2 regions of the Streptomyces sp. NPDC127197 genome follow, and region 2 is predicted to be linked to the other one. Evidence: riboswitches for the same ligand, from Rfam matches in the RefSeq annotation. Region 2 holds a riboswitch; the other holds the start of a gene.
What was found. Region 2 has a riboswitch for thiamine pyrophosphate ahead of ACFVJQ_RS20405 (thiamine ABC transporter substrate binding subunit). Riboswitches for the same ligand answer to the same signal wherever they lie in the genome.
Positions count from the first base shown of each region.

Region 1: another riboswitch for thiamine pyrophosphate. It lies ahead of thiO (glycine oxidase ThiO); the one in region 2 lies ahead of ACFVJQ_RS20405 (thiamine ABC transporter substrate binding subunit).

Region 1 covers NZ_JBHXVG010000001.1:450,846-465,762, reverse strand. The annotation lists gene ACFVJQ_RS02215 (2-hydroxyacid dehydrogenase) at 294-1,289, shown strand; gene ACFVJQ_RS02210 (anthranilate synthase family protein) at 1,241-3,121, opposite strand; gene ACFVJQ_RS02205 (trp operon leader peptide) at 3,225-3,281, opposite strand; gene ACFVJQ_RS02200 (class II 3-deoxy-7-phosphoheptulonate synthase) at 3,378-4,730, shown strand; gene ACFVJQ_RS02195 (bacterioferritin-associated ferredoxin) at 4,905-5,129, shown strand; gene bfr (bacterioferritin) at 5,126-5,626, opposite strand; gene ACFVJQ_RS02185 (sulfite oxidase-like oxidoreductase) at 5,801-6,433, shown strand; gene ACFVJQ_RS02180 (deoxyribonuclease IV) at 6,443-7,318, opposite strand; gene pknB (Stk1 family PASTA domain-containing Ser/Thr kinase) at 7,353-9,275, opposite strand; gene ACFVJQ_RS02170 (thiazole synthase) at 9,368-10,162, opposite strand; gene thiS (sulfur carrier protein ThiS) at 10,166-10,366, opposite strand; gene thiO (glycine oxidase ThiO) at 10,387-11,553, opposite strand; TPP riboswitch at 11,550-11,662, opposite strand; gene ACFVJQ_RS02155 (hypothetical protein) at 11,715-12,068, shown strand; gene ACFVJQ_RS02150 (NAD(P)/FAD-dependent oxidoreductase) at 12,097-13,347, shown strand; gene ACFVJQ_RS02145 (Rv2175c family DNA-binding protein) at 13,455-13,820, shown strand; gene thiE (thiamine phosphate synthase) at 13,921-14,577, shown strand; gene metF (methylenetetrahydrofolate reductase [NAD(P)H]) at 14,685-14,917, shown strand, end outside.
Region 2 covers NZ_JBHXVG010000012.1:68,138-83,054, forward strand. The annotation lists gene ACFVJQ_RS20385 (LAETG motif-containing sortase-dependent surface protein) at 71-775, shown strand; gene ACFVJQ_RS20390 (maleylpyruvate isomerase family mycothiol-dependent enzyme) at 836-1,633, opposite strand; gene ACFVJQ_RS20395 (ABC transporter ATP-binding protein) at 1,659-2,678, opposite strand; gene ACFVJQ_RS20400 (ABC transporter permease) at 2,678-4,351, opposite strand; gene ACFVJQ_RS20405 (thiamine ABC transporter substrate binding subunit) at 4,327-5,412, opposite strand; TPP riboswitch at 5,492-5,597, opposite strand; gene rlmN (23S rRNA (adenine(2503)-C(2))-methyltransferase RlmN) at 5,619-6,725, opposite strand; gene ACFVJQ_RS20415 (phosphatidate cytidylyltransferase) at 7,181-8,305, opposite strand; gene frr (ribosome recycling factor) at 8,305-8,862, opposite strand; gene pyrH (UMP kinase) at 9,042-9,800, opposite strand; gene tsf (translation elongation factor Ts) at 9,990-10,826, opposite strand; gene rpsB (30S ribosomal protein S2) at 10,983-11,870, opposite strand; gene ACFVJQ_RS20440 (murein hydrolase activator EnvC family protein) at 12,151-12,741, shown strand; gene ACFVJQ_RS20445 (TetR/AcrR family transcriptional regulator) at 12,873-13,430, opposite strand; gene whiG (RNA polymerase sigma factor WhiG) at 13,525-14,367, opposite strand; gene dprA (DNA-processing protein DprA) at 14,639-14,917, opposite strand, start outside.

The sequences.
Region 1 (14,917 bases), on a different contig from region 2:
CGGCTGACACCCCGTCAACTAGCCACCGTCCGGCCCGCCGTGCGCGACGGTACGGCCCTGCCCGCCCCGGATCCCGCCCCGGGCACGTGCGCTCACCGCGCTGGTCCGGGCGGCGGCCAGGGCGGGCCGGGGTACGGATGCGGAGTCGCCCGAGCACGCTGTGGTCGTCCTCGCCGCCACTCAGGCGGTCCCCGCCGGCGCCGGTGAGCGAACCACCCCCCGAGCACGCCCACCCACAGCCCCGTATATTCGCCCGTACGGCAACAATTCCGGTGAACCCCGGGAGGGCACCCGTGGAGATCCTGGCCTTCGGCGTACAAGCCGACGAAAAGCCCCTGATCGAGCAGGCCTTCCAGGCCCACCACGAGGTCCGCTGTCTGGACGTCTTCCTCAACGAGGACACCGCCCCCATCGCGGCCGGCCACGAGGTGATCTCCACCAGCGTCAACGCCGACCTCGGCCCGCGCGTCCTGGAAGCCCTCGCCGCAGCCGGAACCCGCATGATCGCCCAGCGTTCCACCGGCTTCAACAACATCGACCTCACCGTCGCCGAACGCCTCGGCATGACGGTCGCCCGTGTCTCGTACTACTCCCCGTACGCGGTCGCCGAGTTCGCCTGGACCCTCGCCATGGCGGTCAACCGCCGTATCGTCCGCGCCTCCACCCGCACCCGCGACTTCGACTTCCGTCTCGACGGCCTGATGGGCCGCGACATGCACGGCCGCACCGCGGGTGTCCTCGGCACCGGCAAGATCGGCGAGGCGTTCGCCCGGATCGCGCACGGCTTCGGCATGCGGCTGCTCGGCTGGGACATCGCCGAGAACCCCGCGTGCATGCAGCTCGGCATGCGGTACGTCCCCAAGGAACAACTGCTCGCCGAGTCCGACCTGGTCACCCTGCACGTCCCCCTCATGTCGGAGACCCAGCACCTCATCGACGCGGACGCCCTGAAGACGATGAAGAACGACGCGATCCTGGTGAACTCCAGCCGCGGCGGCCTCATCGACACCGCCGCCCTCGTGCACGAACTGCGCGCAGGCCGCTTCACGGGTGTCGGCCTCGACGTGTACGAGGCGGAGGCGGGCCTGTTCTTCCTCGACAAGTCCCTGGAGGCCATCGAGGACGACACCCTGGCCCGCCTCGTCACCTTCCCGAACGTCCTGGTGACCTCCCACCAGGCGTACTACACGCAGGAGGCGGTCGGCCAGATCGTCGAGACGACGGTGCGCAACGTCCTCGACTACACGGCGGGCCGCCGCTCCGAGAACGTGCTGGTGCCGCGCAGCTGACCGACCAGCTCCGCCACGACCGCGGCGCCGTTCAGCGTCAGCACCGACTCCGGGTGGAACTGCACCCCGGCAAAGGAGGGCCCGCGCAGCGCGTGCACCTCGCCGGTCGCGCTCCGGCTGAGCTCGACGCCGTGCGCGGCCAGCTCCCCGGCCGCCTCGTCGTCGCAGCGGGCCACGAAGCTGTTGTAGAAGCCGACGGTCTCGGCCCGCCCGAACAGGTCGATCGTCGTCTGCGCCCCCTGGTACGGCACGTCCTTCCGTACGATCTCCAGGCCCAGCTCGGCCGCGATCAGCTCGTGCCCGAGGCACACACCGAGCACACCATGCCGGTGTTCCCGGATCACCTCGGCGGTGAGGTCCCGGAGAAAGCGCATCTTGGGATCGGTCAGGTCGGACGGGTCACCGGGCCCGGGGCCGAGCACGAGCGGCCCCTCGTGCGCGAGCACGGCATCCCGCAGCCCCGGCTCGTCGTACCGCCGCACGGTGACCGTGAGCCCCGACGACCGCAGCACATGCGCGAGCATGGCCGTGAAGGTGTCCTCGCCGTCGACGACCAGCGCGTGACCCGCGAGGGCGTCCGACCTCTTCTGCATCCGCAGCCAGAAGGGCGCGAGTGCGGCCCGCCGCCCGTCCAGCGCCGCCCGCACCCGAGGGTCGTCGGCCAGCCGGGGCCGCGCCCGCTCCTCGCGCGGCCTGGACGGCCGTACCCCCAGAGCCGCCAGCACGCCTGCCGCCTTCGCGTGCGTCTCCGCGACCTCGCCCGCCGGGTCCGAGCCCCGTACCAGCGTCGCGCCGACCGGCACCCGCAGCCGCCCGTCCGTGTCGATGTCGGCGGTGCGGATGAGGATGGGGGAGTCGAGGGTCTGGGCACCGCCGGAGTCGCGCCCGATCAGCGCCAGCGCACCGGCGTAGTAACCCCGCCCGCCGATCTCGTGCCGCTCGATGACCCGGCAGGCGTTCTGCACGGGTGAGCCGGTCACGGTCGCCGCGAACATGGTCTCCTTCAGCACCTCCCGCACATCCAGCGACGACCGCCCGCGCAGCTCGTACTCGGTGTGCGCGAGGTGCGCCATCTCCTTCAGCCGAGGCCCGACGACGACCCCGCCCATGTCGCCGACGGTGCACATCATCTTCAACTCCTCGTCGACGACCATCGACAGCTCCTCGATCTCCTTGCCGTCGGCGAGGAAGCCGAGCAGGTGCTCGGGCGTCGGCCCTTCGGCGGGATAGCGGTACGTCCCGCTGATCGGGTTCATCACGACCGTGCCACCCGACATGCGTACGTGCACCTCGGGGCTGGCACCGACCAGCGTCCGGTCCCCGGTGTGCACGACGAACGTCCAGTACGCGCCCCGCTCGCCCTCGAGGAGCCGCCGGAAGAGAGCGAGGGCATCGGCCCTGCCGAATCCCGGGATCCGGCCCCCGTACGTCCGCCGGATCACGAAGTTCGCGCCCTCTCCCCGCCCGATCTCCTCCCGCAGCACCCGCCCGACGATCTCCGCGTACTCCTCGTCACCGACGTCGAACCCGCCGCCCTCGACCCGCACCTCGTGCGCCGGGAGCCGGGTCAGGGCCTCGGCGAGCGGGATCTCGTACCTCTCCTCCGGCATCAGCGCCACCAGCGGCGTGCCGTCGTCGCGGACGTCGAAGCCGCGCTCGCGGATCTGGCGGAAGGGCACCAGGGCCAGGCCCTCGTCGGGGAGGTCGGCGAGCCGGTCGTACGTCCTGACCGGGCCGAGCAGCAGCTCCACCACCTCGTGGTCGTGGCCGGGAGCGCGGCGGCGGAGCAGGGCGAAGGGGCGGGGATCGTCGAGCAGTTCGAGCAGGTTCACGGGAGCTCCTTCTCTGAGGGTCTCTGAGAGAGGAGCGGCCCGGTCGCGAAAACACCGAAGGCCGCCCCTCGGGCGGCCTTCGCGAAGTCTTGCGTACGCGCAGTCAGTGGGCCGCCGGAGAAGCGGTCCACCACCAGGTCTGGTGCGAGTGCGCGAACATGAGCCGAACCCTACCCCATGTCCGCAGACCGTTACCGGCGTCTCATTTGCTGGGCACGGGGCCGGAAGCCGGACATCACCCCGTAATGTTGACGTCGTGACCGTGAACGCTAAGACCAGCGCCGGCGCTGGCAACACCTGGCGAAACCTGCCCGCGGCGCAGCAGCCCGAGTACCCCGACGCCGAGGCTCTGCGCGCAGTGATCGCGGACCTCGAGTCGTATCCGCCGCTCGTCTTCGCGGGCGAGTGCGACCAGCTGCGCGCCCGGATGGCGGCCGTCGCCAAGGGAGAGGCGTTCCTCCTCCAGGGCGGCGACTGTGCCGAGGCCTTCGACGCGGTGTCCGCGGACCAGATCCGCAACAAGCTCAAGACCCTGCTCCAGATGGGCGCGGTGTTGACGTACGCCGGGTCCGTGCCCGTCGTGAAGGTGGGCCGGATCGCCGGCCAGTACTCCAAGCCGCGCTCCAAGCCGACCGAGACCCGTGACGGCGTGACGCTGCCGTCCTACCGCGGCGACTCCGTCAACGGCTTCGACTTCACGGAGGCGGCCCGCGTCCCGGACCCCGAGCGCCTGAAGCGGATGTACAACGCCTCCGCCTCCACGCTCAACCTGGTGCGCGCCTTCACCACCGGCGGCTACGCCGACCTGCGCCAGGTGCACGCCTGGAACCAGGACTTCGTGAAGTCGTCCCCGTCCGGGCAGCGCTACGAGCAGCTGGCGCGCGAGATCGACCAGGCGCTGAACTTCATGCACGCCTGCGGGGCCGACCCGGAGGAGTTCAAGACCGTCGAGTTCTACTCCTCGCACGAGGCACTGCTGCTCGACTACGAGTCCGCCCTGACCAGGGTCGACTCGCGCACCGGGCAGCTGTACGACGTCTCCGGGCACATGGTGTGGATCGGTGAGCGCACCCGTCAGCTGGACGGCGCGCACATCGAGTTCGCGTCGAAGATCCGCAACCCGATCGGCGTCAAGCTCGGCCCGACGACGACGGCCGAGGAGGCGCTGCAGTACATCGAGCGCCTCGACCCGGAGCGTGAGCCGGGCCGGCTGACCTTCATCGTCCGCATGGGCGCCGACAAGGTCCGCGACAAGCTGCCCGAGCTGGTCGAGAAGGTCACCGCCTCGGGCGCGACCGTGGCCTGGGTGACCGACCCGATGCACGGCAACACCTTCGAGGCGGCCTCCGGTCACAAGACCCGCCGCTTCGACGACGTGCTCGACGAGGTCAAGGGCTTCTTCGAGGTCCACAAGGCGCTGGGCACCCACCCGGGCGGCATCCACGTGGAGCTGACCGGCGACGACGTCACCGAGTGCGTGGGCGGCGGCGACGAGATCTTCGTCGACGATCTGCACCAGCGCTACGAGACGGCCTGCGACCCGCGGCTGAACCGCAGCCAGTCGCTGGACCTGGCGTTCCTCGTCGCGGAGATGTACCGGGACCAGTAGCGGTCGACCCGTTACGGACAGTGTGGTGGGGCGCGGATCACATACGATCCGCGCCCCCTCCCACTTTTACGGCACCCCCGCGACGGGTAAGGTTAGGTTTGCCTCACCGATCAAGCGGGCCCGTGCTCCATCGGTTACGGCACGACCCTTTGATCCCGGCGGGAGGTGGACCGCGTGTTCGTCTGCAGTTGCTTCGGCATCACCGAGCAGCAGGTCAAGCAGCACGCGGAGAACGGCGCCTGCACCCCACGCCAGATAGCGTCGGCCTGCAAGGCGGGCACCGACTGCGGCTCATGCGTACGCCGGATCCAGGCGCTCCTCGGCAGGGGCGCGTGCCCGCGCCGGGAGCTGGCCGACCAGGGCAAGCCGGTGCTCGAAGAGCTCGAGGAAGCCGCTTAGCCTTCGCTCGGGTTCGGTCCGGATTCGGATGGATCGATCAGCTGCGCGATGTAGAGCGCCTCACCGAGCTTCTCCACCAGATCCAGCTGGGTGTCGAGATAGTCGATGTGGTGTTCCTCGTCCGCGAGGATCGACTCGAAGAGGTTCGCGGACGTGATGTCGCCCTTGTTGCGCATCACCTCGATACCGCGCTTGAGCCGGTCCATCGCCTCCACCTCGACCTGCCGGTCCGCCTCGAACATCTCCTTGACGGTCTGCCCCACCCGTACGTGGAACAGCCGCTGGTAGTTCGGCAGCCCCTCGAGGAAGATGATCCGGTCGGTGAGCATCTCGGCGTGCTTCATCTCGTCGAACGACTCGCTCCGGGTGTACTTCGCGAGCTTGTACCAGCCGTAGTTCTCCTGCATCTTCGCGTGCAGGAAGTACTGGTTGATCGCGGTCAGCTCGCCGGTGAGCTGCTCGTTGAGAAACTCGATGACCTCGGGGTCGCCCTGCATGGCAGCGGCTCCTTCCGCGTGGGGAATGGGAGGTTGCCGCCGCATGATTGCACCGGGTGTCGAAGATCGTCCAGTAAGTGAGGACTTAGTAAGTAAGTCCATGCTTAGTGCGAGTTGCCCGATTCTGGACCGGCCTGGTCAAGTGCACTGCGTCGGGTCTGTCAGGATGGAGCCATGGGTCATCCGGTGGAGCGCGAATCTGGAGAAGCAGCACAGTGCGAGCTTCCGCCGGGGCAGCGAGTGCAGCGTGGCTGGCCGGTCACGCACTATGGGCCGGTGCCCAAGTTCCGGCCCGAGCGCTGGGAATTCAGGGTCTTCGGCGCCACCGCCGACGGTGAGAAGCACTGCTGGAACCACGACGAGTTCACGGCCCTGCCCTACACCACCGTAGTGGCCGATCTGCACTGCGTCACGAAGTTCAGCATGCTCGGCGCGGAGTGGGGCGGAATCCCCGCGCGAACCATCCTGGAGATCGCCCCGCCCGCCCCGAATGTCACCCATGTGATGGTGTGGGCGGAGTACGGCTTCAGCTCCAATCTGCGCCTGTCGGACTTCGCGTCCGAGCGCACGATTTTCGCCACCCACAAGGACGGCGAACTGCTGACCGCGGAGCACGGTTTCCCGCTGCGGCTCATCGTCCCGCACCTGTACGCCTGGAAGGGCCCCAAGTGGGTCCGCGGCGTGGAGTACATGACCGCCGACCGCCGCGGCTTCTGGGAGGAGCGCGGCTACCACAACATCGGCGACCCCTGGAAGGAACAGCGCTACTCCTACCAGGAGGAGCCCGGGGACGGCCCCGAGCTGTGACCTTCGGCGTCAGCCGTCGTCCCTGAGCCTCTTCAGCCGGGCCACGTCCGCCGCGTGCCCTTCCTTGCCGCCGGGTGTCTCGATGATCAGCGGTACGCCCTCGGTTGCGGGGTGGGTCATCAGCGCCCGGAACGGGTCCTCGCCGATATGTCCGGCGCCAATGTTCTCGTGCCGGTCCTTGTGCGCGCCCACCACGTCCTTGGAGTCGTTGGCATGGATCAGTTTCAGCCGGCCCTCGCCGACCGTGTCCACCAGCAGGTCCAACGTGTGGTGCATGCCGCTCGGGCCGGTCAGGTCGTGTCCGGCGGCGAAGACATGGCAGGTGTCGAGACAGACCCCCAGCTTCGGATGGGCGTCCAGGGCCTCGAAGTACGGCCCGAAGTCCCAGGTGCGCGAACACAGGGAGGCGCCCTGTCCCGCCGTGGACTCCAGCAGCAGATACGGATCGTCGTCATGGGTGAGCTCGTCCAGCAGCGGAAGCATGTACTCCCGTACCTGCTTCAGGGCCACCGAGCGGTCCCGGCCACCGGTCGCGCTCCCGGTGTGCACGACCACGCCCAGTGCGCCGATCTCCCGTCCGCGCCGCAGCGAGTGCCGCAGCGACTCCACCGACTTCTCCACGGTGGCCTCGGTGTGCGAGCCGAAGTTGATCAGGTACGGCGCATGCACATACGCCGGTATCGACTCCGCCGCGCACGTCGCCCGGAACGCCTCGTCCTGCGCCGGGTTCCCGACGGGCGTGGCCCAGCCGCGCGGGTTGGCGACGAAGACCTGCACGGTCTCGGCCTTGAGATCGTGGGCGTACGTCAGGCCTGCGGAGTGCAGGCCGCCGGCGACGGGGACATGACCGCCGACGGGATTGCGGGAGGGGTGTTGACTCTTCACGCGTTCAGGGTGTCATGTCCCCGCGCGTGCTCCGTCAGCCGATCTCGATGGTGATCGTCGACCCCTTGGGAGCCGTGTCGCCGCCCTCCACCGACTGGCCCTTCACCTCGTCGCCGAACAGCCCGAGCAGACCGCGGTCCTCGTCGACCTGGAAGCCGGCGTCCTCCAGCTGCTGCCTGGCCTCGTCGACGCTGTCACCGACCACGTCCGGAACCTCGACCATCTCCGGGCCCTTGGACAGCGTCAGCGTCACCGTGTCGCCCTCGGCGGCCTGGCTGTCGGCCTGCGGCGACTGCCGGGCGACCTGGCCCGCGTCGTACTCCGAGTTGACCCGCTGGGACGCGATGCGCACCTTGAGGCCGGCCTCCTGGAGCTCGCTCCGGGCGTCCTCCAGGTCGCGGCCGGTAACGTCCGGGACGTCCACCGGGCTGCCCTTGCTGACGGTGAGCGCGATCGCCGTGCCCGCGCGGGTCTCCGTGCCCGTCTGCGGGTCCGAGCCGATCACGAACCCCTTGGGGACGTCGTCGCTGAACTCCCGGGTCACCATGCCCGGCTCCAGCCCGCTGTCCTTCAGCAGATCGCGTGCCTTGTCCAGCCGGTAGCCCGCCAGATCGGGGACCTTCACCGTCTGCGGGCCGTCGGAGATGGTGAGTGCGACGGAGTCGTTGTGCCGGATCCGGGCGCCCGGCGCCGGGTCGGTGCTGATGACCGTGCCGCGCTTCACGGTGTCGCTGTAGGCGTGCTCGATCTGCCCGACCTCCAGCCCGGCGTCCGCGAGCCGGTCCCTGGCCTCGGCCTCGGTCTTCGCCAGTAGCGGCGGGACCTTGGTGAACTGGCCGGAGTTGATGTACCAGACGCCCGTGCCGACGCCGAGCACCAGCAGGACGGCGGCGATGATCGTGAACAGTGTGCGCCGGGGCGGGGCCGAGCGCCGCGGAGCCGGAGCCGGCGGGGCCTGGAGCCGGCTGGTCCGGTTGAGCGGGGGCTCGTCGTCCTCGTTGACGGGCAGCTGCCGCAGCGCGGTCAGCGCGCGCGGGATCACGCTCGTACGGTCGTCGGCGTTGTCGTGTTCCGCGGTGAGCGCCTGCGGCGGCATCGCGTCGAGCTGGTCCGCGCCGAGCGCGCCGCGCGCCTCGCGGACCTGGGCGAGCAGCGCCACCGCGTCGTGCGGGCGGACGTCCGGGGTGCGCGATGTCGCCGAGGCGACCAGCTCGTCCAGCTCGTACGCCAGGCCCGGCACGGCGGCCGAGGGCGGCGGGACATCCTCGTGGATGTGCTTGTAGAGCACCTGGGCGGGGGAGTCCCCGGAGTGCGGCTTGGCGCCGGTCAGCATCTCGTACAGCACGACACCGCACGCGTACACGTCGACACGGGGGTCGGCGCTGCCCTGCTCGATCTGCTCCGGCGCGAGGTAGGACACCGTGCCGAGGACGGACCCGGTGGTGCTGGTGACCGTGTCCACCGCCCGGACCAGCCCGAAGTCGGCGACCTTGACCCGGCCGTCGTCCCCTATCAGGACGTTCTCCGGCTTCATGTCGCGGTGCACGAACCCGGCGCGGTGCGCGGCGCCGAGCGCGGCGAGGACCGGTTCCAGGATGTCCAGCGCGGCCCGCGGCTGCAGTGCCCCGCGCTCGCGCAGCACATCACGCAGGGTGCAGCCGGAGACGTACTCCATGGCCAGATAGACGTACGACCCGTCGGCGCCCTGGTCGAACACCTGGACGACGTTGGGGTGGGCGAGCCGGGCGACCGACTTGGCCTCGCGGATGAACCGCTCGACGAACGTGCCGTCCGTCGCGAGCGTCGGATGCATCACCTTGAGCGCGAGGACCCGGTCCAGGCGGGTGTCCACGGCCCGGTAGACCGTGGCCATCCCGCCGACCGCGATCCTCGCGTCGACGCGATAACGGCCGTCGAGCAACTGCCCGACCAGAGGGTCCTGAAGGGTCGTGTCCACGCAGGCGAGTGTACGAGCCGCCACCGACACGCCGCCCCGTTCAGCCCTGTTGAGGGCCCACTTGAAGCGCACCTGTGACGCAACCCACGAACCTAGAACGCGGGCCGCTCAGGATCCAGCGCAGCGAGTCCCTCCACAGGAGAAGACGCCTCCGCGAAGTGCCGCCGAGGGATCCGCCCCGCCCGGAACGCCAGCCGTCCCGCCTCCACCGCGTGCCGCATGGCGTCAGCCATCAGCACCGGTTCCTGCGCCCGTGTCACGGCCGAGGCGAGCATCACACCCGCGCACCCCAGCTCCATCGCGAACGCCGCGTCCGACGCCGTACCGGCCCCCGCATCCAGAATCACCGGCACACGCGCGTGCTCCACGATCAACTGGAAGTTGTGCGGATTGCGAATCCCGAGCCCCGACCCGATCGGCGATCCCAGCGGCATGATCGCGGCACACCCCACGTCCTGAAGCTTCCGCGCCAGCACGGGATCGTCGTTCGTGTACGGCAGCACCGTGAACCCGTCGTCCACCAGCGTCTCCGCCGCCTCCAGCAGCTCGATCGGATCCGGCAGCAGCGTCCGCTCGTCGGCGATGACCTCCAGCTTGACCAGCTCCGTCCCGAGCGCCTCCCGCGCCAGCCGGGCCGTGAGCACGGCCTCACCCGCCGTGAAACACCCCGCGGTGTTCGGCAGCACCCGGATCCCCAGCCGGTCCAGGACCGACAGCACGGACCCGTGCACATCGGGATTCACCCGCCGCATGGCCACCGTGGTCAGCTCCGTTCCGGAAGCCACCAGCGCCCGCTCCAGCACGTCGAGGCTGGGCGCACCCCCGGTGCCCATGATCAGCCGGGACGTGAAGGTCGTACCACCCAGGACAAAGGGATCGTCGGCCATGGGTCAGCCTCCTTGGACGGCGGTGAGGACTTCGACACGGTCCCCCTCGGAGAGGGGCGTGGTCGGCCACTGCGCGCGCGGGACGACGGTTTCGTTGAGGGCGGCGGCCACTCCGGAGGGGGCTGCCGTGAGGGTCTTCACCAGGACGTCGAGAGCCGTGCCGGGCTCGACCTCGCGCGGCTCGCCGTTGACGGAGATGGTCATGCGGGCTGCTCCGTGCATGTTCATGCGGGCTGCTCCGTGAGTACTGCGCTGAAGCGTTTCGGGGTGAAGGGGCGTGCCACGTCCGGGAGTTCACCGGTCGTGAGCACATGCGCCATGACGTCGCCGGTGACGGGAGTCAGCAGGACACCGTTGCGGTAGTGCCCGGTGGCCAGCAGCAGTCCGTCCAGCCCGGTCGGTCCGAGCAGGGGCGCGTTGTCGGGCGAGCCGGGGCGCAGTCCGGCCCGCGTCTCGGTCAGCGGCAGCTCGGTGATGCCGGGCACCAGCTCGTGCGCGTCGCGCAGCAGCTGGTACACGCCACCGGCCGTGACCGTCGTGTCCCAGCCGAGCTCCTCACTGGTTGCCCCGACGACCAGCTCGCCGCTCTCGCGCGGCACCAGATAGACATGGCTGCCGCGGACGACCGCGCGCACGGTCCGGCTCAGGAACGGCGCGTACTGCTGGGGCACGGTCAGCCGCAGCACCTGCCCCTTCACAGGCCGTACGGGGGGCAGGACGGCGTCCGGGACGCCCGCGAGCCGCCCGCTGAGGCTGCCCGCGGCCAGGACCACCTGCCCGGCGGCCAGCTCGGTGCCCGCGCGCGTGACGGCCCCTGCGGCCCGGTCCCGTACGACCACGAGCCGCTGCGCCCACTCCCGGTGGAAGACCACGCCCGTCCGCTCGCACGCGGCCACCAGCGCCCCCGTGAGCCGCCGTGGGTCGATCTGGTGGTCGCCGTCGACCCGCAGCCCGCCGCGCACACCCGGCGCGAGCATCGGCTCCAGGCGTCGGCAGTCCCGTCCGGACAGCCACTCCGAGTCCAGGCCCGACTGCCGTTGCAGGGCGTGCAGTTCCCGCAGATGGGCGCGGTCGTCGGCGTCCAGGGCGACGGCGAGCGTGCCGCACTGGCGGTAGCCGAGGTCGTGGCCGGTGAGGTCGGTGAGCTCGGCCGCGAAGTCCGGATAGCGGCGGGCCGAGGCCAGGTTCAGGCCGAGCAGGGTCTGCTCGCCGTAGTGCAGTTCCGTGACGGCGGCCAGCATCCCCGCCGCCACCTGGGCGGCCCCGCCGCCGGGTTCGGGGTCCACGACGGCGGTCGCGAAGCCGCGTTGCGCGGCCCGCCAGGCCGTGACCAGACCGATGATGCCGCCCCCGATGACGAGGACGTCTGACGTACGTGTGGATGACGACACGGGCGCTGCGCCCCTCCCTTCGCCGGCATGACCCGGATCAGGTTCGTACGGTCGGAGGCCGCCAGCCTCCCTCTCAGCCCGGTGCGTCCGGGCTCCCGCGAGTGCTCTACGTTGGCCACCCTAGCCTCTCGTTCCGCGCCTCTGTAAGGGAGCCTCTTGTCATGCCCTGCTCGCTCGACGGCCTCGTCCTCGCCCCCGTAGCCGACCAGGCACCGGGTCAGGTGGGTACCCGCACCCGGTTCACGTACCACGAGCGGGACGGCCGGATCTGGGCCGAGTACGCGGGCGGCGACATCGTGCGCGGGTACCTGGTGGGGACCCGGGAGGGCGACCGGCTCGACTTCCGGTACGTGCAGCTCAAGCAGGACGGGACGACGTCCTCGGGGCACTGCGAGTCCAAGGTCGTCGAGCTGCCCGACGGGCGGGTGCGGCTGGAGGAGACCTGGGAGTGGGAGTCGCAGCAGGGCAACGGGACGAGCGTTGTGGAGCAGGTCACCGAACCCACCGCTGACTGACAGAAAGTCAGTTGACTATGGTGATCAGGTGAGCGAGCAGACGCAGGAGACGGGGCTGTCGCAGCCGCGGCGCGTGGTCGTGGTCGGTGCGGGCATGGCCGGTGTGCAGACCGCGGTCGCCCTGCGGGAACAGGGCTTCACGGGCACCGTGACGCTGATCGGCGCCGAGCCCCACCAGCCGTACGATCGTCCGCCGCTGTCCAAGGCCGTTCTGCTCGGCACGGCGGAGGGCTCCGCCTTCGACGTCGACTTCGAGGCGCTCGACATCGAGCTGCACCTCGGGCGCGAGGTCCTCGGCGTCCGCCCCGACGAGCACGAGCTCGACACGGCCGCCGGGCCGGTGCCGTACGACGTCCTGGTCCTCGCGACCGGTGCCGAACCGATCACGCTGCCGGGCGCGGAGGGCGTCCCCGGTGTGCATCTGCTGCGCACCCTGGACGACGCCGAGCGGCTGCGGCCCGTGCTCGCCCGCCAGCACGACATCGTCGTCGTCGGTGCGGGCTGGATCGGCGCGGAGTTCGCCACGGCCGCGCGCGAGGCGGGCTGCGCCGTGACGGTCGTGGAGGCCGCGGACCGCCCGCTCGCCGGGGCGCTGCCCGCCGAGGTGGCCGCGCCGATGGCGGACTGGTACGCGGACAGCGGTGCCGTACTGCGCACGCACGCGCGCGTGGCGCGGGTCGAGCCCGGCGCGGTCGTGCTCGACGACGGTTCGCGGCTGCCCGCCGGTGCGGTCGTGGTCGGTATCGGCGCCCGGCCCACCACCGCCTGGCTCACCGGCGCCGGCATCGAACTCGGCGCATACGGCGAGGTCGTGGCCGACCAGCACCTGCGCACCTCCGCGCCGGACGTCTACGCGGTGGGAGACTGCGCCTCCTTCCCTTCGGGAAGGTATGGCGAGCGCCTTCTGGTCCACCACTGGGACAACGCCCTGCAGGGCCCTCGTACGGTGGCCGCGAACATCATCGGCGAGGCGACCGGCGAGGCCCCGGTGGTCTACGACCCGGTGCCGTACTTCTGGTCCGAGCAGTTCGGCCGCTTCGTCCAGTACGCCGGCCACCACACGTCCGCCGACCGCACCGTATGGCGCGGCGACCCGTCCGGCCCCGCCTGGACGGTCTGCTGGCTGCGCGAGAACCGGCTCGTCGCCCTGCTGGCGGTGGGCCGCCCGAGGGATCTGGCCCAGGGACGACGGCTGATCGAGGCCGGCACACCGATGAACCCGGAACTGCTGGCGGACCCGGCGCGGCCGCTGAAAGCGGCGGTGGCGCAGCCGTCGTAGGCACCGCCCGGACGGCCCCTTGCTCCCGGTCCGTCCCAGTGGTCCGTCGCCCCAGGTCGGACCGGTCTGGCTTCCGACTGTCAGTGGGGGATGGCAGGCTAGTTTCCGTGACCGAGATTGACACAAAGATCGACGCTCTCGTCCCCGCCTGGCTCACCCTTCCCGACATCGCCGAAAAGCTCGGTGTCGAGGTGACGCGCGTGCGACAGCTGGTCAAGGAGGGCCAGCTCATCGCCGTACGCCGCGGCGAGAACCGCGCGCTGCACGTCCCCGCCGCCTTCATCGACGGGGACAAGGTCGTCAAGGGCCTCTCCGGGACCCTGACGCTCCTGCGGGACGACGGCTTCACGGTCGAAGAGATGCTGGAGTGGCTGTTCACCCCCGACCCGACCCTGCCCGGCACCCCCGCACAGGCGCTGAGCGAGAATCGTGGCACGGAGGTGAAGCGCCGCGCCCAGGCGCTCGCCGTCTGATCCGAAAACCGTCCGGCGTACGGGCCGCGGCGCGCGCAGGCCACGGCCGCTGTCCAGCACGCTCACCCGCAGCCCGTACGCCGCCCACAACGGGGGACACATGACCGACACCGCCGCCACCGCCCGCGCCAGGCTCGCCGACGCCCGGGTGTACCTGTGCACGGACGCGCGCAAGCGCCAGGGTGATCTGCCGGAGTTCCTGGACGCGGTCCTGGCGGGCGGGGTCGACATCGTGCAGCTGCGCGACAAGGGCATGGAGGCGGCCGAGGAACTGGAGCACCTGAAGGTGTTCGCCGAGGCCTGCGCGCGGCACGGCAGGCTCCTCGCGGTCAACGACCGCGCGGATGTCGCGCACGCCGCCGGCTCGGACGTACTCCACCTCGGCCAAGGCGATCTCCCCGTCCCCGCCGCCCGGGCGATCCTCGGCGACGACATCCTCATAGGCCGCTCCACGCACGCGGAGTCCGAGGCCGCCGCGGCCGCCGTCCAGGACGGCGTGGACTACTTCTGCACCGGCCCCTGCTGGCCCACCCCCACCAAGCCCGGCCGCCACGCCCCCGGCCTCGACCTGGTGCGGTACACGGCGGGGCTCGGCACCGACCGCCCCTGGTTCGCCATCGGCGGCATCGACCTCGGCAACCTCGACCAGGTGCTCGACGCGGGCGCCCGCCGGGTCGTGGTCGTACGGGCCATCACGGAGGCGGACGACCCTGGTGCGGCCGCGGCGGAGTTCGCCAAGCGGCTGCGGCAGGCGTGACACGCACGTTTGTCCAAGGTGTCCAAGGGATGGACAACAAGCCGACAAATCGGGCAAATTTACGGCATCCGGTTGGGGGACCGCCGCCCCCTGGCTAACCTGCCCGTATGGCCCTCGGAACCGCATCCACCAGGACTGATCGCGCACGTACCGTGCGCGACATGCTCGCCACCGGCAAGACGACGTACTCGTTCGAGTTCTACGCGCCGAAGACCGCCAAGGGTGAGCGCAGCCTGTGGAACGCTCTCCGCAGGGTCGAGGCGGTGGCCCCCGACTTCGTCTCCGTGACGTACGGTGCCGGCGGTTCAACGCGCGCGAGCACGGTCAAGGAGACCGAGCA
Region 2 (14,917 bases):
GGGACTAGGGACTGTCGCCTCATCTCCCCCTCAAACCCCCCGCATTACGCGCATCCCATGAAGGACAAACGTGTCCATAACTCGCCGTAACGCACGCCGTTCCGTGCGCATCCTCGGTGTCGTCTCCGCCTCTGCCGCGCTCGCGCTCGGCGCCGCGGGCAACGCGCTCGCCTGCAACATCAGTGAGTTCTCGGCCGCGGCCGAGTGCGACGGCACCAAGGGCGTCATCACGGTCACCGACAAGGACCCGGCCGGCACCCCGGCGACCGTCTCCGTCTACCTCGAGAACAACGGGGCCGACGAGCGGCTCGTCGGCAAGCAGGTGGTCAAGGGCTCCCGCGAGGGCGTCACGATCACCTTCACCGAGGACTGGAAGCCGGGCGCGACGTACCGCATCCACGTCAAGGCCGGCAACCAGGTCGACGAGGACATCAAGCCGAACCTGGTCACCCCGGCCACCGCCTGCACGACCGAGGAGACCCCGAGCCCCACCCCGACTCCGTCCGAGACGCCGTCGGAGTCGGCGACCCCCTCGGCCCCGGCCGAGTCCGACACCCCGACCCCGACGGCCTCGGAGGGCGGCAGCAGCGCGCCCGCGGACACCGCGAGCAACGCTCCGTCGCCCGCGGCCGGTGCCGGTGACTCCAACCTCGCCGAGACCGGCGCCGACTCCAACACCGGTCTGATCGCCGGCATCGCGGCCGCCCTGGTCGCCGTCGGCGGCGGCGCGGTGTTCTTCGGCATGCGCCGCCGCGGGGCGAGCAGCGACCGCTGATCCTCCGTCCGGCCCGACCGGCTGTGGCCCGTCCCGTTCCCGGGGCGGGCCACACGCGTCTCAGCCGAACGTCGCCCGCTCCAGCCAGAACTCCAGCAGCTCCCGCTCGCCGAGCACCTCCACCTCGGGGCTGTCCAGCGGCAGACGGCGATAGAAGGCGAGCAGGACGGAGGTGAGCGGGCCGCGCAACGCGACCGTCGCCTTCTCGTGGCCGCGCCGCCAGGTGACCCCGTCCTCGGTGAGCTCGATCACCCACTCGGCGTTCAGCTCCGGCCCGGTGTCCGTGGCGTGCAGATGGATGCTCCGGCCCGGCCCACGCAACTCCCGTGCCGTGTCGTGCGGAGCCGTCCGCTGGACGAACTCGACGATCTGCAGCCACTCGTCGATCGCGTCCACGGCCACGTCGGGCGCGACCTCGTACGGCAGCTTCGCGGCGAGCGTGGCGTCGGCGCGGTGGACGGTGACCTCGTGGGTCATCCGACGGGCCCAGAAACCGGCGTCGGGGATCCCGGCCCAGCTCCACACCTCGGCGTCCGGCCCGGCCTCCCGCAGGGTGCCGACCAGCATCTCGCCGCTCTCGGCCAGCCAGGCGTCCAGCGCGGCCGCGTCCCCCTCGGTCTCCGGCCCGCCGCCACCCGGGACCTGGTCCTCCGGGATGTCCTCCCCGGACCGGGTGCGCACCAGCAGCTCCACCCAGCGCAGGGCGCGGCCCACATGCCGTACGAGCTGCTCCAGGGACCAGTCGGGGCAGGTCGGCACGGTGGCGGACAGATCGGCTCCGGAGGTCACCACGGACCTCAGCAACCGCATCTGGTGGGCGATCTCGTCGCAGTACCGGTCGTGTGCGAGGTGCGTCATGGGCGGCACCCTACGGTGCGGTCGATCACGGGAGCACCACGATTTCGGCCACGTCGAACTCGACCCCGACCGCGTCCCCCACCTCCGGCGCCTCCCGCAGCGCACACGCCGCCTCCAGCCGCGGGGCGCCCTCGGGCTGCAGATGTACGGCGACATGGGTGCCCTTGAACGTGCGCGCGGCCACCGTGCAGCGCAACCCGGCGTCGGCCGGCACGAGGCGCACACCGGCGGGCCGTACGAGGACCGTGCCCGCCCCCTGCGCCGCCCCCTCGGGCACCGGCAGCTTGCCCCACGGCGTGTCCGCGGCCTGTCCGCTCACCGTCGCCGCGACCACGTTGTCGAAGCCCAGGAAGCGGGCCACGAACTCGTCCGCCGGCCGCTGCCACACCTCGAGCGGCGTACCGGACTGCGCGATCCGCCCGTCCCGCATCACCACCACCCGGTCGGCGAGCGCGAAGGCCTCGCCCTGGTCGTGCGTCACCGCGAGCACGGTCGTCCCCAACCGGCCGAACAGCTCCCGGAGTTCGACCACCAACCGTTCCCGCAGCGACCGGTCCAGCTGGCCGAGCGGCTCGTCCAGCATGAGCAGCCGTGGCCGCGGCGCCAGCGCCCGGGCCAACGCAACCCGCTGCTGCTCACCCCCGGACAGCGCGGCGACGGCCCGACGTGCGGCACCCGGCAGCCCGACGAGCTCCAGCAACTCCCGTACGTGCTCGCCCTGTTGCCTCTTCGACGCCCCGTGCATCCGCAGCCCGAACGCCACGTTGCCGCCCACGTCCCGTTGCGGGAACAGCTGATGGTCCTGGAACATCAGCCCCACGCCCCGCTTGTGAGCGGGCACGCCCGCCTGGTTCCGCCCGTCGAGTACCACCCGTCCGGCGTCCAGCGGTTGCAGCCCGGCGACCGCCCGCAGCAGCGTCGACTTGCCACTGCCACTCGGCCCGAGCACGCACACGACCTCGTGCTCGGCGACGCCCAGGTCGACGCGGTCGAGCGCGGCCCACCCGCCGAACCGTACGGTCGCGCCCTCAAGGCTCAGCAGCATCAGAACTCCCCCGTCCGGTCGGTCCGCAACCGCTCCAGCACCAGCAGCGCCACCGCGCACACCACCATGAGAATCGTCGAAAGGGCCATCGCCTGCCCGTAATTGAGCTCGCCGGGCCGACCCAGCAGCCGCGCCACCGCGACCGGCAGCGTCGGGTTGTCCGACCGCGCGATGAAGACCGTCGCCCCGAACTCCCCGAGCGACACCGCGAAGGCGAACCCGGCCGCGACCAGCAGCGCCCGCCGCACCATCGGCAGATCGACCTCGCGCCATGCCCGCCACGGCGACGCCCCGAGCACCGCCGCCGCCTCCCGCAGCCGCGCGTCCACGGCCCGCAGCACGGGCAGCATGGTCCGTACGACGAAGGGGACCCCGACCAGCGCCTGCGCGAGCGGCACCAGGATCCATGAACTGCGCAGATCCAGCGGCGGTTCGTCGAGGGCGATGAGGAACCCGAAGCCCACGGTCACGGCGGACACGCCCAGCGGCAGCATCAGCAGCGCGTCGAACCCGCGCACGAACCGCCCGGCATCCCTCCGGGTCAGCGCCACGGCCGCCAGGCCGCCGATCAGCACAGCGATGGCGGTGGCGACGACGGCGTAGGTGAGCGAATTGTCGATCGCATCGATCGGCGGGACGAGGAAGGTCCCACCGTCCTCGCTGGTCAGCGCCCGGTAGTAGGCGAAGTCGGGCGCGTCCAGCGACCGCTGCACCAGCACGGCCAACGGCAGCAGAAGCAGCCCGGCAACGGAGGCGAGGACACCGGCAAGGAGCGCCCACTGGCCCACCCCCTGCGGCCTGCGCGCGGTCACGGAGGCGTCCACGAGGCGCAGGGCGGTCTCCCGTCGCCGTACGGTCCAGGCGTGCACGGCGAGGATGGCGCCCACCGCCAGGAACTGGATGATTGTGAGGACGGCGGCCGTCGACAGGTCGAAGACCTCGGAGGTCTGCCGGTAGATCTCCACTTCCAGGGTCGAGAAGGTCGGCCCGCCCAGGATCTGCACCACCCCGAAGGAGGTGAAGGTGAACAGGAAGACCATCAGCGCGGCGGCGGCCACGGCGGGCGCGAGCGCGGGCAGGGTCACGGTGCGCCAGGCGGAGAGCCGCGAGGCACCGAGCATCCGGGCGGCCTCCTCCTGTCGGGGGTCGAGTTGCGCCCAGAGCCCGCCGACCGTCCGTACGACGACGGCGTAGTTGAAGAAGACATGCGCCAGCAGGATCGCCCACACGGTGGTGTCCAGCCGTACGCCCCACAGCTCGTCGAGCAGCCCGCCACGCCCGACCAGCGCGAGGAACGCCGACCCGACGACCACCGTGGGCAGCACGAACGGCACGGTCACGACGGCCCGCAGGAGTTGCTTGCCGGGGAAGTCGAAGCGGGCGAAGACATACGCGCCGGGCAGTGCGACCAGCAGCGTCAGCGCGGTCGAGGCGAGCGCCTGCCAGGTGGTGAACCACAGCACGTGCCGGATGTCTGACTGTGTGAGGACGTCCGCGATCCTGCCGAGCTGCCAGCCCCCGTCGGCCTTCAGCCCGCGGGCGACGATCGCGGCCACGGGATAGGCGAAGAAGGCGGCGAAGAACGCGACGGGCAGGGCGATGAGCCCGAGCCGCGCCGCGCCGCCCTTCGTGACGCGCTTCTTGTGGGCTACTTCAGTACGAGCGAGGTCCACGACTTGACCCACTGGTCGCGGTTGGCGGCGATCTCGGCCGGGTCCATGGTCTGCGGATCCTTGGCCTGCGGCCCGTACTTCGCGAACTCCGGCGGCACCTCGGCACCCTCCCGCACCGGGTAGACGAACATGTTGAGCGGCATGTCGTCCTGGAACTCCTTGGTGAGCAGGAAGTCGAGCAGCGCCTTGCCGCCCTCGGTGTTCCGCGCGTTGCTCAGCAGCCCCGCGTACTCGATCTGCCGGAAGCAGGTGCCGGTCGCGACCCCGGTCGGCGCGGTCTTCGGCTTCGGGTCGGCGAAGACGACCTCGGCGGGCGGGGAGGAGGCGTACGACACGACGAGCGGCCGGTCGCCCCCGGCCTTCCGGCCGCTCGACGAACCCGAGAACTCCTCGTAGTACGCCTGCTCCCAGCCGTCGACGACCTTCACACCGTTGGCCTTGAGCTTCTTCCAGTAGTCCTGCCAGCCGGCGTCGCCGTACTTCGCGGCGGTACCGAGCAGGAAGCCGAGGCCGGGCGAGGAGGTGGCGGCGTTCTCGGTGACCAGAAGGTTCTTGTACGCGGGCTTGGTCAGGTCGTCGAAGGACTGCGGCGGGTCCAGCTTGTGTTCGGTGAAGTAGGCCTTGTCGTAGTTGACGCAGATGTCTCCGGTGTCGACGGGCGTGACCCGGTGCTTGTCCTGGTCGACCCGGTACTCGGGCAGGACGAGGTCGGCGCCCTTCGCCTCGTACGGCTGGAAGAGGCCGTTGTCGAGGGCGCGTGACAGCAGCGTGTTGTCGACGCCGAAGAAGACGTCGCCCTGCGGGTTGTCCTTGGTCAGGATCGCCTTGTTGACGGCCTGCCCAGCGTCGCCGTCCTTGAGGACCTTCACCGTGTATCCGGACTGCTTCTCGAAGTCCGCCAGCACGCCCTTGGACACGGCCCACGAGTCGTGGCTGACGAGGGTGACCGTCTTGGAGTCCCCGGAGCCCCCGCTGCCGGACTCGGAAGAAGACCCGCATGCGGACAGCGTGATCAGGCCCAGCCCGACGACCACGGCTGTGAACTTCCTGGTGTTGCTCACCGATTTCCTCCTGGCTGACCAGGAAGAGACGCGGCCCTGCCCGGGGACCTTCGGACGGCTCCCGGGCAGGGCGCAACAGCTTGAGTGACGACCGATCTCCCTACCCAGAATGACCTGGGCGAGGTTCAGAGGGTCTGCGGACTGTCCCGCACTCTCAGCGCTGTGGCGCTCCCCTGTCGGAATATGAAGATGTGTACGGCGTCAGACTACCGCTCGGTGGCCGCCAGCTGACCACACGCCCCGTCGATCTCCTGACCTCGGGTGTCCCGGATGGTCACCGGCACGCCGTGCGCGGCGATGGCCTCGACGAACGCCTTCTCGTCCTCGGGCCGTGAGGCCGTCCACTTCGAGCCCGGCGTCGGGTTCAGGGGGATCAGATTCACGTGCACGGGCCTGCCCTTGAGCAGCCGGCCGAGCCGGTCGCCGCGCCAGGCCTGGTCGTTGATGTCCCGGATCAGCGCGTACTCGATGGACAGCCGGCGCCCCGACCTGGCCGCGTACTCCCACCCGGCGTTGAGGACTTCCCGCACCTTCCACCGTGTGTTGACGGGGACGAGGGTGTCACGCAGCTCGTCGTCGGGCGCGTGCAGCGAGATGGCCAGTCGGCACTTGAAGCCCTCGTCGGCGAAGCGGTGGATCGCCGGCACCAGTCCGACGGTCGACACGGTGATCCCGCGCTGCGACAGCCCGAGTCCGTCCGGCTCGGGGTCGGTGAGGGCGCGGATCGCGCCGACGACGCGCTTGTAGTTGGCGAGGGGCTCGCCCATGCCCATGAAGACGATGTTCGACAGCCGTGCGGGACCGCCGGGGATCTCGCCGTCCCTCAGCGCCCGCATCCCGTCCACGATCTGGTGCACGATCTCGGCGGTGGACAGATTCCGGTCCAGCCCCGCCTGCCCGGTCGCACAGAACGGGCAGTTCATCCCGCAGCCGGCCTGCGAGCTGATGCACATGGTCACCCGGTCCGGGTACCGCATCAGCACCGACTCGACGAGCGTCCCGTCGAACAGCCGCCACAGCGTCTTGCGGGTGGTGTCCGCATCGGTCGACAGATGCCGTACGACGGTCATCAGCTCGGGCAGCAACGCCTCCCGCAGCTTCGCGCGGGACCCGGCCGGGATGTCGGTCCACTGCTCCGGGTCGTGCGCGTACCGCGCGAAGTAGTGCTGCGAGAGCTGCTTGGCACGAAACGGCTTCTCACCGATCTCGGCCACGGCTTCCCTGCGCTCGGCAGGCGTGAGATCGGCAAGGTGCCGCGGCGGCTTCTTGGCTCCGCGCGGGGCGACGAAAGTGAGTTCTCCGGGCTTAGGCATGGCTGTACCAGTGTCGCAGATCGACTGGGGAGGACGATTCCCCCGACGTCGGGCGGCCTACAGGCTGTCCAGGAACCTCGCGACCGCCGCAACCGCGCGGTCCCTGCGGCGGTGTGCCTTGCTGCAGTATCGCCGTCTGCGCCACCAGCGGCGCGGCTGCGGGATCGGCGTACGGCACCAACGGCACGGCCGCGTCCGGGGCTCGGGTCTGCCACTCATGCCGCCGGACAGTGTCGACACCGCGCCCCCTCTCCGCGCCGGCGACCGCCCGTCATCAGGCGGGCCCCGCCGCAAGGAGCAGCCAGGTGGACGCGGTCGCCGGTCAGTGACCCGAGCTTGTCAGCACCCGGGGCGCGACGAGCGTACCCAGGTGTCCGCGCGCGGGGCACGGGGTTTTGAACGGAAAGGGCCCGCCACCCCCGAGGGCAGCGGGCGTCCGCATGGGAGGACGGTGATCAGCCGGACCCCACGAACAGCACCAGCAACAGCCACACCACCGGAGCCGTCGGCAACAGAGAGTCCAGCCGGTCCATGATGCCGCCGTGGCCCGGCAGCAGCGTGCCCATGTCCTTGATGCCGAGGTCCCGCTTGATCATCGACTCACCGAGGTCGCCCAGCGTGGCACTCGCCGCGACCGCGAGGCCGAGCAGCAGACCCTGCCACCACATGCCGTCGTCGATCAGGAACTGCATGCACAACGCACCCGCCACCATGGCGAAGCTGACCGCGCCGAGCAGCCCCTCACGGGTCTTGCCGGGGCTGATGCGCGGGGCGAGCTTGTGCCGGCCGAAGCGCCAGCCGACGGCGTACGCGCCCGTGTCGCTGACGACCGTCAGCAGCAGGAACAGGAAGACCCGGCGCGGACCGTCCTCGGCCGTCAGCATCATCGCGACGAACGTCGCGAGGAACGGCACGTAGAAGGCCGCGAAGACCCCCGCCGTGACGTCCTTGAGATAACCCTCCGGCGGTTCCGTCATCCGCCAGACCAGGACCGCGAGCGCGGTGAGCGCCATCGCCACCCAGGCGCCCTCGGCCCCGCGCACATACCCGGCGACGACCATCGCCGCGCCACCCACCGCGAGCGGCACGATCGGCGCCTTGATGCCCTTGCGCTCGTCGAGCCGTTTGGTCAGCTCCCACAGGCCCACCACGACGGCGACCGCGACGACCCCGACGAACACCGCCTTGACGATGAACAGAGACGCGACGATCACCGCGCCGAGTCCGACTCCGACCCCTATCGCGGCGCCCAGGTCGCGGCCCGCGCTCTTCTTCTGCGGTGCGGGCGCCGGCTGTGGGGCGTCGTGCATGGGCTCCGGATTCTGCGGCACCGCCGGATGGGGCTGCGCCGTCGGGCTCTCGTCGCGGAACAAGGGGCCGCCCAGCCGAGCGGCCCCCCGGTCGTCGTCCTGGTCTCCGCCGTGGGCGGACACGTCGGGCACGATGGGCATGGGGCGAGTCTGCTGCGCGTTGTGCGCATCGTACGTGGGACCCGCCGGGGCGGCCCCCGGGACAGGCCCCCCGTCGGACGGCGCCCAGTACCCGGCGTGCGGCGGCGCTCCCCAGGAAGAGTCGTTCATCAGACCTCGAGCAGCTCAGCTTCCTTGTGCTTGAGGAGCTCGTCCACCTGAGCGACGTACTTGTGCGTGGTGTCGTCGAGCTCCTTCTCCGCACGGCGGCCCTCGTCCTCGCCGATCTCGCCGTCCTTGATCAGCTTGTCGATGGCGTCCTTGGCCTTGCGGCGGACGGAGCGGATGGACACCTTGGCGTCCTCGCCCTTGCCCTTGGCGACCTTGATGTACTCGCGGCGGCGCTCCTCGGTGAGCTCGGGGAACACCACCCGGATGATGTTGCCGTCGTTGCTCGGGTTGACGCCGAGGTCGGAGTCGCGGATCGCCTGCTCGATATTGCGCAGCGCGCTCTTGTCGAACGGGGTCACGACCGCCATGCGCGGCTCCGGCACGGAGAACGAAGCCAGCTGGTTGATCGGCGTCGGCGCGCCGTAGTAGTCGGCCACGATCTTGTTGAACATCGCCGGGTGCGCACGGCCGGTGCGGATCGCGGCGAAGTCCTCCTTGGCGACCACGACGGCCTTCTCCATCTTCTCCTCGGCCTCGAGGAGGGTCTCTTCGATCACCACTTGCTCCTGCGTGTCTTGAGTAGGCCCGGCTGCGGTTCCTTGTCGGGGCCGGCGGCCGGCTGCGTCGCGTCTTCTTCCTGCACGGTTCCCGACCGGCAGGTCATTGTCCATCCCCTGGCCAGGGTCCGTTCCCTCCGTCCCTCGGACAGGTGTCCTCCCGCGGACGGAGACACCGGTCAGTCCCGGCTGCCTTGGTCACCCACCAGCGTGCCGATCTTCTCACCCTTGACAGCGCGGGCGATATTGCCCTCCTTCAGAAGCTCGAAGACCACGATCGGAAGCTTGTTGTCGCGGCACAGCGTGATGGCGGTGGCGTCGGCGACCTTCAGGTCCCGCGTGATGACCTCGCCGTAGCCGAGAGAGTCGAACTTGACGGCGTCCGGATTGGCCTTCGGGTCGGAGTCGTAGACCCCGTCCACACCGTTCTTGCCCATCAGCAGGGCCTCGGCGTCGATCTCCAGGGCGCGCTGGGCGGCGGTGGTGTCGGTGGAGAAGTACGGCATGCCCATACCGGCGCCGAAGATGACCACACGGCCCTTCTCCAGGTGCCGTACGGCGCGCAGCGGGATGTACGGCTCGGCGACCTGCCCCATGGTGATGGCGGTCTGCACCCGGCACTGGATGCCCTCCTTCTCCAGGAAGTCCTGGAGGGCGAGGCAGTTCATCACGGTGCCGAGCATGCCCATGTAGTCGGAGCGGGCCCGGTCCATGCCGCGCTGCTGGAGTTCGGCGCCGCGGAAGAAGTTGCCGCCGCCGATGACGACCGCGATCTGCGCGCCGTCACGTACGACGGCCGCGATCTCGCGGGCGATGGCGTGCACCACGTCCGGGTCGACGCCCAGGCCCCCGCCGCCTGAGAAGGCCTCTCCGGACAGCTTCAGCAGAAACCGGCCGCGTACTTTGCCGTCGTCGCTCTTCTCGACGCTGGTGGTCATGGGGATCTCCTCGTGGTGCACATACGAAGAAGGCCATTGCCGGTGGTGGGTTTGCATCCCATACGCGGCAATGGCCTCCTCGTCAGATCTGCTGTCGTCCGCCACACGCGCGGGCGGGGCTGCCTGCGCGAGCGGCACGGACGACTGCACCCGACCCTATCGGGATCGGGTACCCGTCGCTGTACGGACTCAGATGCCGACCTTGATGCGCGTGAAGCGCTTCAGGGTGACACCGGCCTCGTCCAGGACCTTCTGGACCGACTTCTTGTTGTCGAGCGCGTACGGCTGGCCGAGCAGCGTGGCGTCCTTGAAGAAGCCGTTCAGACGACCCTCGACGATCTTGCCGATCGCGGCCTCGGGCTTGCCCTCGGCGCGGGTGGTCTCCTCGGCGATACGGCGCTCGGTCTCGACGACCTCGGCCGGGACGTCCTCCTTGGAGAGGTACTTCGGCGCGAAGGCGGCGATGTGCTGGGCGATGCCCTTGGCGACCTCGGCGTTCGGCTTGTCGAACTCGACAAGGACACCGATCTGCGGCGGCAGGTCGGGCATCGTGCGGTGCATGTACGCGGTCACGAAGCCGTCGGAGAACTGCGCGAAGCGGTCCAGGACGATCTTCTCACCGAGGTTGGCGTTGGCCTCGTCCACGAACGCCTGGACGGTCTTGCCGGGCTCGATCTCGGAGGCGAGCAGGGCCTCCAGGTCGGCCGGGGAGGTCTTGGCGACGTGCTCGGCGATGGCCTGGGCCACGGCCTGGAACTTCTCGCCCTTGGCGACGAAGTCCGTCTCGCACTTCAGCTCGACGAGGACGCCGGAGGAGTTGTCGTCGGCGATGATGGAGACCACGGCGCCGTTCTCGGCGGAGCGGCCCTCGCGCTTGGCGACGCCCTTCTGGCCCTTGATGCGCAGCGCCTCGACGGCCTTCTCGACGTTGCCCTCGGCCTCGTCCAGCGCCTTCTTGCAGTCCATCATGCCGGCGCCGGTGAGCTCACGGAGCTTCTTGACGTCGGCGGCGGTGTAGTTCGCCATGAGTCTGTGAATCTTTCTCGAAGTCTGGAAGATCGAAGATCTGCGGGGTTCTGCGATCCGCATGCATCTGCAGATCTACGACACTCCGCTGACCTACGGGTGAACGGCGGGAGCGGTCTTCATGCACCGCTCCCGCCGTCAACGCTGACGGGACGGTCAGGCCTGCTCGCCCTCGGCGGCCGGAGCCTCAGCGGCCGGAGCCTCGGCAGCCGGCGCCTCCGTGGCGGGAGCCTCGGCGGCAGCCTCCGCGGCCGGAGCCTCCTCGGCCTTCTTCTCACCCTCGAGCAGGTCGCGCTCCCACTCGGCGAGCGGCTCGCCCGCGGCCTTCTCACCCTTGCCCTCGGCGGCGACGCCGGAGCGGGCGATGAGGCCCTCGGCGACGGCGTCGGCGATCACACGGGTGAGCAGGGTGACGGAGCGGATCGCGTCGTCGTTCCCCGGGATCTTGTAGTCGACCTCGTCGGGGTCGCAGTTGGTGTCGAGGATCGCGACGACCGGAATGTTCAGCTTCCGGGCCTCACCAACGGCGATGTGCTCCTTCTTGGTGTCCACGATCCAGACGGCGCTGGGCACCTTCTGCATCTCGCGGATACCACCGAGGGTCTTCTCCAGCTTGGCCTTCTCGCGCGAGAGCACGAGAAGCTCCTTCTTGGTCAGACCGGAGGACGCGACGTCCTCGAAGTCGATCTGCTCGAGCTCCTTGAGGCGCTGCAGACGCTTGTAGACGGTCGAGAAGTTGGTGAGCATGCCGCCCAGCCAGCGCTGGTTGACGTAGGGCATGCCGACGCGGGTGGCCTGCTCGGCGATGGCCTCCTGCGCCTGCTTCTTCGTGCCGACGAACATGACCGTGCCGCCGTGGGCGACGGTCTCCTTGACGAACTCGTAGGCGCGGTCGATGTACGACAGCGACTGGAGCAGGTCGATGATGTAGATGCCGTTGCGCTCGGTGAAGATGAAGCGCTTCATCTTCGGGTTCCAGCGACGGGTCTGGTGACCGAAGTGGACGCCGCTCTCCAGCAGCTCCCGCATCGTGACGACGGCCATGGCCGTTCTCCTTGTGTTTCTCGGTTGTGCCGCGGATGCCGGACGGCTCCCGCGCCTGACGCCCACATGCGCCTTGCCACAAAGGGACCGAGGGGCGCTGATACGGACCGTTGCCGGCCCTGGTATCGGGGCGTGCGAAGTCGACCCGGTGGCCCGGGTCGCCATCAGAAGTGTACGGGACCCAGGAGGTCCCGGGTGACGCCGCTGTCCACAACTCGGGAGTAATCCACAGGTTTCGGCCGGATCGGCGGGAGTGCGGCACGGTTCTCGCATGCGAGCGATGCGATGTGTACGAGGTGTACGAGCGACGTGGGGGTTGCTGCTGGGGCTGACGCTGACCGTCCTGGCCACCGCGGCCCGGGCGGACGACCCGCCACCGACCGCGCCGCCGAGGGCGGACGCCCCGGTACCGGTGATCGGCCGTACGTGGCCGGTGGGGTTACGCCCCTCCGTGCTGCGCGGCTGGGACCCCCCTGCCACGCCGTACGGCCGGGGCCACCGGGGCGTGGACCTGGCGGCCCCGCCCGGAACACCGGTACGGGCAGTGGCGGCGGGCCGGGTGTCGTTCGCGGGGCGGGTGGCCGGAAAGGGGGTTGTAGCGATCGAACTCACGGGGACCGGCGACCCGCCTCTCCGAACGACATACGAACCGGTCCATGCCTCGGTCAAGAAGGGAGACGAGGTCGAGCCGGGCGAGCCAGTGGGCACGGTGGAGCCGACGGGCTCTCACTGCGCGGTCACGTGCGTGCACTGGGGCTTGCTGAGGGACGCCACGTACCTGGACCCGTTGTCGTTGCTACCGCCCTGGCTCCTGCACCGGGGGCCGTCCCGACTGCTACCGGTACTCGGGGTACCCCTACCACCGCCGTAGCTGCGGGCAGTCGTGCCGCTGGGGCGATGGGGGTCCCCCCGCTCGAGCGAAGCCGAGAGTGGGGGAGGGTGGGCGCAGCGGCACCCAGCCAACGCCGGCGAGTGCCACCCCCGGCCCGCACCGGCCCACGCTCAGCCGCGAACTCCCCGCAACACCATCCCCACCGCAGCCTCCGCGATCACCCCCGGCTCCTCCGCCGCCCCCAGTTCAATCCGCCGCACAGCCGCGTCCACAACCCCCTGCAGCAGCATCGCCGCCAACCGCGGCTCCGCATGCCCCATCTCCCCCAGCGCCTCGACGATCATCGAGACCAGCCCTCCGTGCGCCGCCCGGATCTTCTCCCGCGCCCCGGCATCCAGCTCACTGGCCGAAATCGCCACCACGGCCCGATGCCGCCGGTCCCCGACGAGCTCCAGCTGCTTGCGCACATACGCCTCGACCTTGGCCTCCGGCCCGTGCGCCCGTTCCATCGCCGCCGACACTTCCGCCGCCCAGACCGGGAAGTCGACCGCACACAGCTCCTCGACCACGGCGGCCCGTGACCGGAAGTACTCGTACACGGACGACCGCGCAAGGCCCGTCCGCTCGGCCAGGGCCGGGAAGGTCAGCGCTTCCGTCCCACCCTCGGACAGCAGGGAACGAGCCGCGTCCAGCAGGGCGGCTCGTTGCATCGACCGGTGCTCGGCCACGGAGGCCGCTCGAATCCTTGGCACGTCCACCACTTTACGGACGCGGCACCCGGGGCGGGAGTGAATCGCGTCGCCCCGCCGGCGTTCAACCAGGTCAACGCCCGAAGCCTGCCAGTTTCGCGCGCAGCTGGAGCACGGACTTGGTGTGGATCTGACTGACCCGGCTCTCGGTCACCCCGAGCACATTGCCGATCTCGGCGAGCGTGAGCCCCTCGTAGTAGTACAGCGTGACCACGGTCTTCTCCCGCTCGGGCAGCGTGTTGATCGCCCGCGCCAGGAACCGCCGCAGCTCCCGGTCCTCGGCCACCTCCACCGGATTGTCCGCGGCGGTGTCCTCCAGCGTGTCCATGACGCTCAGCCCGTCGCCGCCGTCGCCCCCGACGTGCAGCAGCTCCTCCAACGCCACCACGTTGGCCAGTGACAACTGGCTGAATACCGCGTGCAGTTCGTCGACCGCCATGCCCAGCTCGGCGGCCACTTCGCTCTCCGTCGGCGTCCGCCGCAGCCGTGCCTCCAGCGTCGCGTAGGCCCGCTCCACATTGCGCGCCTTCTGCCGCACGGACCGCGGGATCCAGTCCAGCGCCCGCAGCTCGTCGATCATCGCGCCGCGGATCCGCGTGATCGCGTACGTCTCGAACTTGATCTCCCGGTCGATGTCGAACTTCTCGATCGCGTCGATCAGCCCGAACACCCCGGACGACACGAAGTCCGCCTGCTCGACGTTGGGCGGCAGCCCCACGCTCACCCGCCCGGCCACGTACTTCACGAGCGGCGAGTAGTGCAGGATCAGCTGCTCCCGCAACCGCTCGTCCCCCGTCGCCTTGTACGACCGCCACAACTCGTCGAGCGTCGAGGGAGCGGGCGGCCGCACGCTGCCACCGTCACGGGCGGCTGGGGGGATCGCCGCCCGGTCGGACCCGGAGGTGTGCTGGGGCATTCGTCGCCTTGTGCCGTTCTGCCGTTAAGGGTGGTGCCTGGGGGAGCTGTCGGTCTGATGTCGAGTTGCCGGACTGTGTCGGGATCCTTGTGAGCGTAGCGTGACTGAAGAGTCGCGGCGTGCGAAGGACGGGGCCGGACCCATGCGCAGATACGTTCCGCCGGGTGCCCCGTAGGGTCATGGCGGTCGCTCTCCGTGACCGCCAGGGCCCATCAACTGCGGGATTTCCCAAGGGCGTCGAGCTTTCCCTCGGACGGCCGAACACGCACGGTCAGCACGGGCTCCGACCGCCTTGAACGGAGATCATGGCCTGGCGTGTCAACTTCCAGCCGTCGCCGTGTCGTTCGACGTAACCAAGTGCCCTGAGTTCGTACAGTCTCGCGATCGCGTCATCCTCCGTCGTCGGCGTGCCGCGTGCGATCTCCTCGGCCGTGGCTGCTCCGCGGGCGGGCAGGGCGGCCAGGACGCGCCGTGCGCCGGGCGCCAGCAGATCCCGCGGCAGCACCGGCCCTCGGCGGTCCGGAGCCAGCTCCCCCATGTCTCCGACGAG